Regions from separate parts of the Xanthomonas sp. NCPPB 3218 genome, predicted to be linked through region 3. Evidence: predicted binding sites of a transcription regulator. Region 3 holds the regulator's gene; each other region holds the start of a gene.
The links. The regulator FliA, encoded in region 3, starts transcription of late flagellar genes. The targets are predictions, from matches to a motif close to TAAAGTTTNNCNNNCNNNGGCCGATAA.
Positions count from the first base shown of each region.

Region 1: a site for FliA is predicted at 2,043-2,069, ahead of AC1PLS_RS02300 (GGDEF domain-containing protein). Genes of this name have one in related genera too.
Region 2: a site for FliA is predicted at 2,310-2,336, ahead of AC1PLS_RS02055 (HD-GYP domain-containing protein). Genes of this name have one in related genera too.

Region 1 covers NZ_CM161516.1:521,978-526,256, forward strand. Annotated here, with positions in the region: gene AC1PLS_RS02295 (DUF808 domain-containing protein) at 1-231, shown strand, start outside; gene AC1PLS_RS02300 (GGDEF domain-containing protein) at 386-2,005, opposite strand; gene glgA (glycogen synthase GlgA) at 2,492-4,075, shown strand; gene AC1PLS_RS02310 (1,4-alpha-glucan branching enzyme) at 4,072-4,279, shown strand, end outside.
Region 2 covers NZ_CM161516.1:466,739-471,017, reverse strand. Annotated here, with positions in the region: gene AC1PLS_RS02060 (MarR family winged helix-turn-helix transcriptional regulator) at 1-423, opposite strand, end outside; gene AC1PLS_RS02055 (HD-GYP domain-containing protein) at 1,002-2,246, opposite strand; gene AC1PLS_RS02050 (MFS transporter) at 2,385-3,695, opposite strand.
Region 3 covers NZ_CM161516.1:2,272,732-2,277,010, reverse strand. Annotated here, with positions in the region: gene flhF (flagellar biosynthesis GTPase FlhF) at 1-375, shown strand, start outside; gene AC1PLS_RS10000 (MinD/ParA family protein) at 362-1,246, shown strand; gene AC1PLS_RS09995 (RNA polymerase sigma factor FliA) at 1,243-2,010, shown strand; gene cheY (chemotaxis response regulator CheY) at 2,046-2,438, shown strand; gene AC1PLS_RS09985 (protein phosphatase CheZ) at 2,438-3,064, shown strand; gene AC1PLS_RS09980 (chemotaxis protein CheA) at 3,067-4,279, shown strand, end outside.

The sequences.
Region 1 (4,279 bases), 1.8 Mb from region 3:
TTCCTGTCGGTGGCCGGCACGCTGGCGATGTTCCTGGTCGGCGGCGGCATCCTGGTGCACAACATCCCGGCACTGCATCACCTGGTTCAGGACCTGGCCAAGTCGGCCGGCGGCATGGGCTGGTTGGTCGATGCACTGGGCAACATGCTGGTCGGCGTGATTGCCGGTGCGATCGTGCTGGGCGCGGTGATGCTGTTCCAGAAGCTGCGCGGGAAGCCGGCGGCGCACTGACGCCGTCCCGCGGCGGGCCAGGGGAGCCCCTGGTCGCCGCACGGAAGCGGTTGGTCGTAGTGGGGCCCGGCGGCAACCGAAAGACCGGCGGCGCCTCTGCGTCGTGCGTCGGTGATCCGGTCCGACCGGTCGATGCGGCAGGCCGCGTTCGCGGCTAGTCGGCGCTGATCACCCGATTCTTGCCGGCTGCCTTGGCGTCGTACATGGCGCGGTCGGCACGGCGGATCACATCGTCCTGGGCCTCGTCGAGATGGCGCAGTGCCACGCCGCCGCTGAAGCTGACGAACACGCGCACGTCCTCGTGCAGCAACGAGCGCTGGGCCAGTGCGCGCTGCAGGCGGATCACTGCCGCGCTGGCTTCGAAGATGGTGGAGTCCGGCAACAGCAGCACGAACTCCTCGCCGCCGAAGCGGGCGATGGCGTCGGTGGTGCGCAGCACCGACTTGGCCACGTCCACGGTGTGGCGCAGCGCGGCGTCGCCACCGGCGTGGCCGTGGGTCTCGTTGAGGCGGCGGAAGTCGTCCAGATCCAGCATCGCCACGCACAAGGGTTGCCCGCCGCGCTGGGTGCGTGCGGCCTCACGCTGGAACAGTTCCTCGAAGCCACGGCGGTTCAGCGCGCCGGTCAGCTGGTCTTCGCGCACCAGCCCGGCCACGTCCTTGAGTTCCTGTTCGAGCGAGGCGATGCGCTGCTCGGCGTCCTCGACCTGGCGGCGTGCGGCCAGCAGCTCGTCGCGTGCGGCCAGTGCCTGCGCCTGCACCCCGGCAGTGTCCTGTAGCACGTCCTGCAACAGCCGGTTGAGGTCGGGAATGCTGCGAGCGTCGCCGATCGCCTGCGAATAGCCGGCAACGCGATCGTGGTACTCGCCGGTGCTGGTGGCCATGCCGTCGAGCCGATCGACGAAGGACACCATCATCTCGCGCATCGCGGTCTTGGAGTCGGCAATGCCTTGCTTGAGCAGGCCCTGCTTGTAGATGACCTCGCGCAAGGTGCCGCGTGCCTGTTCGATCGAGCTGACATCCAGCGGCCCGGAGATCAACTGCCGCACCACCGAGATCTGGCCCTGCAGCCAGCTGCGATCGTCGAGCAGTTCGCCGACGTTCTCCAACAGCAGGTCGAACAGGCCGAGCAGCAGGTTCTGCTGCTCGCTGGCATCTTCGGCACGCAGGCCGATCTGATGACTGAGTTCGCGCAGGCGCTGTTCCAGCGTAATCAGCTCATGGCCGGGGCGCCAGTGGCGCAGTGCCGATGCCAGGGTCTGCGCTTCCTCGGCCAGTTCCGGGCTGCGTTGCAGCAGCGTGGCCAGGGCATTGCCCAGCGCGTGCCGCAGCAGGTCGCGCAGTTGTTCGGCTTCGGTGCGCCCTTCGGCCAGCGAGTCGCCGGTATCGATGGTGCGGATGTACTTGTCGATCAGTTGCCGCAGGGTGCGGCCGTAGCCGGGCCAGTCGCCGGCCGCATAGGCTGCGCTCAGGCGCACGCCCATGTCGCCGAGTTCGCCATGCAGGCTGGTGATGCCTTCGGCGAAGGCCAGCAGCAAGGCCTCCGGATGCGCGGCATGCGAGAACAGGCGCATCAACAGGGCGGTGGCGGCCGCCGGGTCGTGCGCGCCGGACTTGTTCTTGGCCGGCACCAGCTGATGCGCGGCCAGGCCGTGCCCGCCGCCGATCACGCTGGGCAGGGCGGCGGCCGGGCGCGCGCTGTCCGCGCCGCCCCAGGGCAACAGGCGGCGCAGCCCGCCACGTGGGCGGCTTGGGAGTTCAGGCTGGTCTGCCATGCGCCGGGGTCTCGGAAAGTCGTGGTGCCATTGCGGGTTATCGGCGCGCGGGCGTCGCGCTTAAGCGGTCTGGGCAGGTCTGCGCAGTTCCGGCAGGCAGCCCCGATGCCAGGCAGTAGACGACAGCGGTCCTGCATGCGCGGCTGAACAAGTCATGCGGGTGATGGCGGGCGCCGCCGTCGTTGCCCGCTTTCGGTGCGTTTCAACAACCGCGCACCACGGCAGGGATGTCATCGCACTGCAATGCGCCGCTTATGCCTTTAGAGCTACGCAACCATGCGCAAGGGAATGTAGATGTCGCAGAAAAGTCAGCACGTATTCACGCATATTTTATTTGCCCGGGGTGTAGATTCGTCCCAAGGACAACGTGGAGTACGCGCGTTGGCCCCGCTCCTCATTCGTAGCAGGTCGTCTGGCTGAATCGGCAGATGATGGTTGTCGCTTCGCTGTTTTTCCGTCTCCACCCACTTTACGACGGACGTTTAGATGGTTGCCATGATGCCGCTTCACGCTACTACCGCACGCTTAGAGCGCAGCACGATGCTCCCGACTCTGAAGAAGAGCGGGCGACCGCGTGATGCGCGTGGCCGCTTCATTCGCCATCACGAGCGCCTGCCGGTGTCGCCGGCCGATACCCGCGGCGCCTTGTTCGTGGTGTCGGAGATGGCGGACTTCATCAAGGCGGGCGGTCTGGGCGATGTGGCCGCGGCGCTGCCACGCGCGCTGCGCCATCGCTACGACGTCCGTGTGCTGATCCCCGGCTACCGGGCGGTGCTGGCGCGGGCGGGCAAGGTGGAGATCGTCGGCCGGGTGCTGGCGCATGCCGCACTGCCGGCCTGCGACATCGGCCGCATCGTGCAATCGGACGGGCTGCCGATCTACATCCTGCTGTCCAAGGAATTGTTCGAACGTGACGGCTCGCCCTATGTGAGCACCAGCGGCTCGGAATTCGAAGACAACGCGATCCGCTTTGCCACCTTGTCGCATGCCGCTGCGCAGATCGCCGCCGGCCATGCCGGACTGGGCTGGAAGCCGCGCCTGCTGCACCTCAACGACTGGCCGTGCGCGCTGGCGGCCGCCTATGTGCGCTGGTCCGGCGGCACCACGCCGTGCCTGTTGACCATCCATAACCTGGCCTACCAGGGCCTGGTGCCGTATTCGATGGCCGCCGCGCTGGGCATCCCGGCCGAGCGTGTGGCCGAGCTGGAGTTCTACGGGCAGATGTCGTTCCTGCGCGGCGGCATCGTGCATGCCGACCACGTCAACACGGTCAGTGTCAGCTATGCCCAGCAGATCACCGGCCCGGCGCAGGGCTGTGGCCTGGACCGCCTGCTGGCCGGCCGCGCCGCCAAGGGCGCGCTGACCGGCATCGTCAACGGCATCGACGCCAGCTGGGACCCGCGTACCGACGAATATCTGGACACGCACTTCAGCGTCAATCAGTGGCAGGGCCGTCAGGCCAACGCCGCGCAGGTGCGCAAGGCCTTCGGGCTGCGCGAGAGCACCGGCCCGCTGTTTGCGGTGGTGTCGCGGCTGGTGCATCAAAAGGGCCTGGACCTGATCTGCGAGGTCGCCCCGCAGATCGTGGCGGCCGGCGGCCAGATCGCGGTGATCGGCGGTGGCGAGCCGGAGATCGAGCAACAGGTCGCCGAGCTGACCCGGCGCTATCCGGGCCAGGTCGGTGCCTTCATCGGTTTCGAGGAAGGCTTGGCGCGGCGCATGTTCGCCGGTGCCGACTTCCTGCTGATGCCATCGCGCTTCGAGCCGTGCGGCTTGAGCCAGATGTATGCGCAGCGTTTTGGCTGCCTGCCGATCGCGCACGCCACCGGTGGCCTGATCGACACGGTGGATGACGGCGTCACCGGCTTTTTGTTCCAGCACGCCAGCGTGGAAGCGTTGCGCCGCTGCCTGGAGCGCGCATTCCGCACCTTCCGCCTGCCCAGCCTGCTGTCGGCGATGCGCCGCGCGGCGATGCTGCGTCCCAGTGGTTGGGATGTGGCGGGCAAGAAATACCTCTCGCTGTACGAACGCACCGCCGCAACCGCTCCCGCGCTTGCGACGGTGTCATGAGCGAACGGCTGGGCGTGCAGGGGCAGGAGACGGAAGCGACGGCGGTGACCATGGATGGGATGTCGGATCTGGTGCAGAGCGTGCAGGCGCTGGCCGATGGCCTGCCTGCCGATGCATTCGCGGTATTGGGCCCGCATTCCCAGGCGGACGGCCGCCGGCTGGTGCGCGTGCTGGCGCCCGGTGCCGAGGCGATGGGCCTGATCG
Region 2 (4,279 bases), 1.8 Mb from region 3:
GCTGCTGCCCAGCACCACGCTGAGCTGCTGTTCCATGCGCAGCACTTCGGCCTCGGCAGCGCTCAGCAGGGTCACGCCGGCGCTGGTCAGCGACAGATGCTGCATGCGTCGGTCCTGGCGTCCCCGCACCTGCCGCAGCAGGCGGCGCTTGACCAGGCGTGCCACCACGATCGCCAGGTTGGGCGCCGACACGTGCAGCACGTCGCCGATCTGGCGCTGGTTGATGCCCGGGTTGCCGTCCACCAGCATCAGCAACGAGAAGTCGACCGGCTTGAGGTCGAACGCAGCCACGCAGTCCTGAAACATCCGCCGCACCAGCAACTCGGTGCGGGTGATGCGGTAGCCCAGCAGCCGCAGCAGGCGTGCCTGATCCACCGTGGTGACGGCATCCGGCAGCGGTACGGCAGTGGCAGTGACGGACATGACGGTTCTCGCAGCGAAGACGACAGGCGGACCGGTGCGCGCAACGCTCACCGCCCGCAACGCCGATCCGCGGCGTGAGCTGCATTGTAGACGCGCACAGGCATGCCGATGTGGGCGTGGCCGCCGAGCGCGTGGCACCGCCGTGCAGGCAGGTCGCCACAGGCTCATGCCAGTCCAGCGCCAGCACATGGCGGCCGCATGCGGCGGCACGCAGGTGTGGGAAGCGACGGTCATCCAGACACGGCTGCGACATGGGATCCGGGGTCGGCAAGTGATTGCGTTCCGGAATAGTTATTGATCATAACTACATTGCCAAGCTGCAGCGCAGCATGGTCGCGCTCGCCAGGCTGACCCGGCGGGCCGAGAGGCCTGGCGGGCATGGTGGCAACCGCCTGTGACAGGCACGCCAGGCACAGGTGCGCGCGGCATGCCGGGCCTGGCAGCGGTGGTGGCAATCACGACGGCAAGGCTGCGGCCGTCGCCGGACGACGCCCACGGACCCAGCCCACTCGCCCGGCGCATCTCCGCGCCAGGTAGGCCGCGTGCACACGCGCGGCCTGTGGCCAGCGGATTACGGGTTACGGCAACCAGAGCTTCTCGAGATCGCGGAAGCCCCAGTCCGAGGGGCTTTCCATCTGCGCGATGCGGTCCTGGCAGTCCGGGCGCGACAGGTCGATGTCCTGCACCAGCACATGGCTGCGCAGCTTGGCCGAATAGAACACGCGCACCTTGGGCTTGAGCAGCGCATCGGGGGTCTGCTCGATGACCACCGCCAGTTTCTGCGACTCCAGCCGCACCAACGAGCCGACCGGATAAATCCCCAGCCGGCGCACGAAGGCCTGGAACACCACCGGGTCGAAGTGCCCCTGCCACGACGCCATGCGCTTGAGCGATTCGGCCGGATCCCAGCCGCGTTTGTAGGGGCGGTCCGAGCTGATGGCGTCGTACACATCGCACACCGCGCCCATCCGCGACATCAGCGCGATGTTCTCGCCCGCCAAGCGGTTCGGGTAGCCGCTACCGTCCATTTTCTCGTGGTGGTGCAACGCGATCTCCAGCACCACCGCGTTCTGCACCCCGCCGGCCACCAGCAGGCGATGACCGTCCAGCGGGTGCTGGCGCATGATCGCCATCTCTTCGTCGGTGAGCTTGCCGGGCTTGTTGAGGATGTCCAGCGGCGTCACCGCCTTGCCCATGTCGTGCAGCAGGCCGCCCATGGCCGCCTCGACGACCTGCCCTTCGGGCAGACCGAGCTGGCGCGCCAGCCCGCTCATCAGGCCGGCCACCGCCATCGAATGCAGATAGGTGTAGTCGTCCGCGGTCTTGAGCCTTGCCACGCTGATCAAGGCCTGCGGATGCCGCAGGACCGAATCGTTGATGGCTTCCACCAGCGGCATCGCCGCCTCGGTGTCGACGGTGCGGCCAAGCCGCACATCGCGGAACATCGCCTCGACCGTGTCGCGGCCGTCTTCGAAGATCTTGCGTGCGCGCACCACTTCGGACTCGATGCCGACCTGCGCGGTGACGCTATTGGTCCGCGCGGTGCGCGTGGTGGTGGCCGGCTCGGGGGGGTCCGGTGCCGGCGGCGGCGCTTGCTCAGGCTCAGGCTGCGGATCGGGCGCGTCCGGCACCGCCGTGTCCAGGTCCAGGCCACGCGCGGTATCGATCACCAGTTGCTCGATCCGGCTGCCATGGATCTTCTCCACGTCGTCCGAATCGACCAGGAACGAGGTCTTCCAGAACGGGTGGTGCACCCACGCGCCCAGCAGCTTGTAGACATACATGCCGGGGCGGAGTTGGTCTGAATCGATGGTTCTGAGCATGCCGGCGCTGATCTGCAAATGGTCCGCGGAAGAGCCCGCCACGACGATGGAGGGTCTGTCGGGTTATCGGCAGTGCGCAGGATTTCTTTGGTCCGGTAGAACTCGCTCGCGCCGTGCGGCGACCGCTGGCTGAGCAGTTCAGTGCGCCGGCAGGCGCATGCCCAGCACGGCGATGGCCGCGAGCAGCAGCGGCACGCTGCAGGCCAGGTACAGGGCCGCCGGCGACCAGCCCGCATCCACCAGCACGCCCACGCACAGCGGTGAGGCGATCGCACCGAAGCGGCCCACCCCGATCGCCCAGCCCATGCCGGTGGAACGCACCGCCGCCGTGAAGACCACCGGCGCCACCGCATACAGCCCGGCGATGGCGGCAAACAGCACCGCGCCGCTCAGCACCGCAATGACGAACGCCCAACCCAGCACCGTGCTGTACCAGCCAAAGGACAGCAGCGCCAGCGCCGACAGCCCCAGCACACCGGCGGTCAGCCACGACAGCCGCGCACGCGCGGCCAACGCGCTGAAGATCGCACCGCCGGCGATCCCGCCCAGATTCAACAACACGCCACCGGTCACGCCCTGCTCTGCCGACAAGCCGGCCACGACCAGCAGCTTCGGAGTCCAGCTGAGCACGAAATAGAACGCAAACATCAGCAGAAAGAACGCCAGCGCGATCAACAGCGACTGCCGCCGCAATGCCGGCACGAACAGGGCCGCATAGCCCCGCGCCCGATCGGAGCCATGCGGCGGCGGTGACGGCAGTACCGCCTGCGGCGGCATGCCCATGCGCGCAAGCACCGCGTTGAAGCGTACGCCAGCACCGGGCGGGCGACGCGCGATCAGAAATTCCAACGACTCGGGCAAAAACGCCAGCACCAAGGGCACACACAGCAGCGACCCCAGCGCGCCGAGCACGAACACCGCGTGCCAGGACCAGTGCTGCAACAGCACTGCTGCGATCGCGCCGCCCAGCGTCGCGCCGATCGGATAACCGGTGGCCTGCAGCGCCAGTGCCGTGCTGCGCCACTGGGCGGTGGAATATTCGGCAGCGATGACCGCAACGCAGGCCAGCATGCCGCCGATGCCGATCCCGGTAAATGCCCGCAACGCACCGAGTTGCCACACCCCGGTGGCCAGCGCCGAGGCGCCCATGCCCACGGTCAAGATCGCCAGGCATGCCAGGATCGTCGCGCGCCGCCCGATGCGGTCGGCCAACGGCGCCAGCAGCAACGACCCCACCGCCATGCCGACCAGGCCGGCACTGAACAAGGCCCCGAGCAGCTTGCCCGACAACTGCCACTGCGCCGACACCTGCGGGGCGGTGAAGGCCATCGCCATCACATCGAAGCCATCGAGCATGGTCAGCAACACGCACACCGCCACCGCCCTCCACTGAAACGGCGTCATGCGCTGCAGTACGAAGGGTGAAGGTGTCGCGGCGCTCTGGGTCATCGGGTGATCCTGGTTAGGGAGTGCAGCTGCATTGGCAACCTCACGCGTGGCCATGCGCTCACGCAGCGCCGCCACGACGAAGACGCAAGCACGCTGGACGCTGCGACGGCCTTCGACAGCGCAGCAGTACTGCAACGCGGCAACGACAGTCGGGGTGTTGCAACGTCACCGGCACGCTAGGCCGATCGCAGAGGGCGTTCAAGACAGCGGCCTGCACGGGTGTGCGCTTATCGAACAAGCCGGCAGCGCGCTTCGCTTGCCTCTCCACGCATTCGTTGAGCTGTCTGCGCAGCGGCATCTGCGGTGTGCGCCTTGCCTGCACGGAAACGATCGACCTCGCATGTAGTGCTGCAGCGCGTGACTCGAGTGCGATCAGACCGGGCAACCCTCACGCTCGCCCGATCAGGATTGCAAAGCGCAACGCCGCACTCGTGATACAGGCATGGATGCAACGTTGCTGGCAGCGAGGTTGAACGACGCGACATATGCATGACTGCGCACAGCCACACACACCTCGATCCGTTCGGAGCGGCAGCGAACGTGCAGGCGCGGCCTCACACGCCCTGGCGCCAGCTGTTCCAACA
Region 3 (4,279 bases):
ACCGCCGGCATGGGCCAGCGCGACCGCGCCCTGGCCGCCCAGCTGAACTGGCTGCGCGCCGCGCACCAGGTCACCTCGCTGCTGGTGCTGCCTGCCAACGCGCACTTTTCCGACCTCGACGAGGTCGTGCGCCGCTTCGCCCACGCCAAGCCCCAGGGCGTGGTGCTGACCAAACTTGACGAGACCGGCCGCTTCGGTAGTGCGCTGTCGGTCGTCGTCGATCACCAAATGCCCATCACCTGGGTGACTGACGGACAGCGGGTCCCCGACGACCTGCACCGCGCCAATGCCGCCAGTCTCGTTCTTCGCCTTGAAGATTTGCGGCGCGCTGCCGATAAGCCCTGTACTCCGGAGCACAACCATGCAGTCGCGTGAATACGCCAAGCTGACCAACGCCTTCCCCCTGTCGGCGACCCGTCCCGAGCCCCTGGGCCCGGTGCGCACCATTGCCGTGACCGGTGGCAAGGGCGGCGTGGGTAAAACCAACATCTCCGCCAACCTGGCCGTGGCGCTGGCCGACATGGGCAAGCGCACCCTGCTGCTGGACGCCGACCTGGGCCTGGCCAACCTGGACGTGGTGCTGGGCCTGTCGCCCAAGTACACCCTGGCCGACCTGATCGCCGGCCGCTGCACGCTGGATGAAGTGATCATCGAAGGCCCCGGCGGCGTGCTGGTGGTCCCGGCCGCCTCCGGCCGCCGCCACATGGCCGAACTGGCCCCGGCCCAGCACATCGGCCTGGTCAACGTGTTCTCCGAGCTGGAACGCGACCTGGACGTGATGGTCATCGACACCGCTGCCGGCATCACCGACAGCGTGCTGACCTTCTGCCAAGCCGCCCAGGACACCGTGGTGGTGGTCTGCGACGAGCCGGCCTCGATCACCGACGCCTACGCGCTGATCAAGGTGCTCTCGCGCGAACGCGGCGTGGACCGCCTGCAGATCATCGCCAACATGGTGCGCGACCCCAACGAGGGCCGCCTGCTGTACGACAAGCTGTCGCGGGTCTGCGAAAAATTCCTCGGCGACGTGTCGCTGAACTACCTCGGCCACGTGCCGCAGGACGACTGGTTGCGCCTGTCGGTGCAGCGCCAGCAGCCGGTCATCAAGGCCTACCCCGCCAGTCCGTCGGCGCAGGCCATTGCAGAAATCGCTCGCCGTACCTCGCGCTGGCAGGCCCCCACCGTGCCGCGCGGCAATGTCGAGTTCTTCGTCGAACGCATCATCCAACGGGGAGTGGCCGCATGAGCACCGCTACCGCAACCACGGCCAGCGCGCAGTACCGCGCCGTGCAGCGCAACAACGCCAACGACATCGTCACCCAGCACGCCGACCTGGTGCGCCGTATCGCCCACCATCTGGCCGCGCGCCTGCCGGCGAGCGTGGAAGTGGACGATCTGATCCAGGCCGGCATGATCGGCCTGATCGAAGCCTCGCGCAGTTACGACTCCGAACAGGGCGCCTCGTTCGAAACCTATGCCTCGATCCGCATCCGCGGCTCGATGATCGACGAGATCCGGCGGGGCGACTGGGTGCCGCGCTCGGCGCACCGCCGCGCACGCGACGCTGCCGCCGCCGTGCGCAAGATCGAACAGCACACCGGCCGCGCCGCCGCCGCCACCGAAGTGGCCGCCGCGATGGAGATGCCGCTGCCCGACTACCTGCGTCTGATGGAAGATGCCGCCCGCGGTCAGGTGCTGAGCCTGGAGTCGCGGATCGAGGATCACGGCGAGCTGGACACCACCGCCAAGGGCGGCCCCAATCCGCAGCAGATGATGGAGCGTGGCGAATTCGGCCGCGAGCTGGGCAAGGCCATCGGCCAGTTGCCCGAGCGCGAGCAGCTGGTGCTGTCGCTGTACTACGAACAGGAATTGAACCTGAAAGAAATCGGCGCCGTGCTCGGTGTCAGCGAATCGCGCGTCTGCCAGATCCATGGCCAGGCGGTGGTGCGTCTGCGCGGCCGCCTCAAGGTCTTCGAACTGGCCGATGCCGGTGTCGAAATTGACGAATGATTTTTTCGCGCATTTTTTAGTGTTAGGAGCTTGATGTGAACAAGAACATGCGGATTTTGATCGTGGACGACTTCTCGACGATGCGACGTATCGTCAAGAATCTGTTGGGCGATCTGGGCTTCACCAATACCGCAGAGGCCGAAGACGGCAACAGCGCATTGGCGGCGTTGCGGGCCGGCCCGTTCGATTTCGTGGTCACCGACTGGAACATGCCCGGCATGACCGGCATCGACCTGCTGCGCAACATCCGCGCCGACGCCAAGCTCAAGCACCTGCCGGTGATGATGGTGACCGCCGAAGCCAAGCGCGAGCAGATCATCGAAGCGGCCCAGTGCGGCGTGAACGGCTACATCATCAAGCCGTTCACCGCACAGACGCTGGAAGAGAAGCTGGGCAAGGTGTTCGAACGTCTGGCGGCGACCGCCTGATGAACGCCACCGTGGAAGCCGATGCCGAACGTGCCGCCCTGATCGAACGCCTGCAGCACGCGCTCGATGCACTGGAAAGCGGTGACCAGGTCGCCTGGCGGCGCGAGGTGGACCACCTCGCCGCGCTGCGCACGCGCCCGATGATGCAGAGCCTGAGCCGGCTCGCGCGCGAACTCGGGCAGGCGCTGGGCGAGCTGCCCACCGTGCCCGAGGAAGCCGGCGAACTGGACGATGCCTGCTCGCGCCTGGACCACGTGGTGGAAATGACCGAGAAGGCCAGCCATCGCACGCTGGACCTGGTCGAGGAATGCCGCGAGCTGGCCAATCAGCTGCGCGACGGTGGCCTGAACCAGGACCAGGGCGCGCTGATGGACAAGATGCGCCATAACCTGACCGAGCTGTCGCTGGCGCAGAGCTACCAGGACCTGAGCGGCCAGATCATCCGTCGCGTGGCCGGGATCGTGCGGCGCGTGCACGAGGGCTTCGGTGCACTCGGCCTGCCGCCGAAGAATCCCGAGCCGAAGAAAGACGACGGCGGTCTTGCCGGTCCTGCAGTCAAGGGCCTGGACCGTCACGCGGTGTCGCAGGACGACGCCGACGACCTGCTGTCCGGATTGGGGCTGTAACCATGAGTGCTGTTCCAGACGATATTGCTGCCGATTTCATTGTCGAGGCCCAGGAAATCCTGGATCGCCTCGGCGAACAGCTGGTGTCGCTGGAACAGGCACCGGACGAAGCCGACCAGCTCAACGCGGTGTTCCGCGGCTTCCACACGCTCAAGGGCGGCGCCGGCTTCCTGGCGATCAAGCCGATGGTGGAGCTCTGCCACGCCGCCGAGGAAACCCTGGGCATGGCGCGCTCCGGCCAGGCGGTGTTGCAGGCGCATCACTTCGATGCCGCGCAACAGTCGCTGGATTATTTGCAGGCCATGCTGGATGCGATGGGCTCGGGCGAAACCGTGCCGCATGCACCGGCCTCGCTGATTGCGCAGTTCGATGCCAAGAGCGGCCCGCCGGCGGTCAAGGCCGCGCCCAAGGCCGCTGCCGCTGCACCCGCACACGATGACGCACACGGCGCTGCTGCGCCGGGCGCCAAGGCCGCGCCCAAGGCGGCGGCCAAGGCGGCCGACGCCGAGCAGACCGTGCGCGTGGACACCAAGCGCCTGGACGCCATCGTCAACCTGATCGGCGAACTGGTGCTGTCGCGCAATCGCCTCAAGACCCTGCGTACCCGCCTGCGCGACGAAGAACTCGACCGCGCGGTCAGCACGCTGGACATCGCCACCGCGCGCCTGCAGACCGCGGTGATGCGCACCCGCATGCAACCGGTCAGCAAGGTGTTCGCGCGCTTTCCCAAGGTGGCCCGCGATGTCGCGCGCACGCTGTCCAAGGAAGTGGAACTGGAACTGATCGGCGCCGAGACGGAACTGGACCGCAACCTGGTCGAAGCCCTGGCCGACCCGCTGGTGCACCTGGTGCGCAACGCGATCGACCACGGCATCGAATCGCCGGCCCTGCGCGAAGCCACCGGCAAGCCGCGCAGTGGTCATGTGCGCCTGTCGGCGCAGCAGGAAGGCGACTACGTCAGCATCGAAATCCAGGATGACGGCGCCGGCATCGACCCCGAACGCCTGCGCGAGATCGCCCGCAACAAGGGCCTGATCGATGCCGAAGCCGCCGCCCGCCTGAGCACCGACGAATGCCTGCATCTGATCTTCATGCCGGGCTTTTCGACCAAGGCCGAAGTCACCGACATCTCCGGCCGCGGCGTGGGCATGGACGTGGTGCAATCGCGCATCCGCGAACTCAGCGGACAGATCCAGATCCAGTCCGAACTGGGCC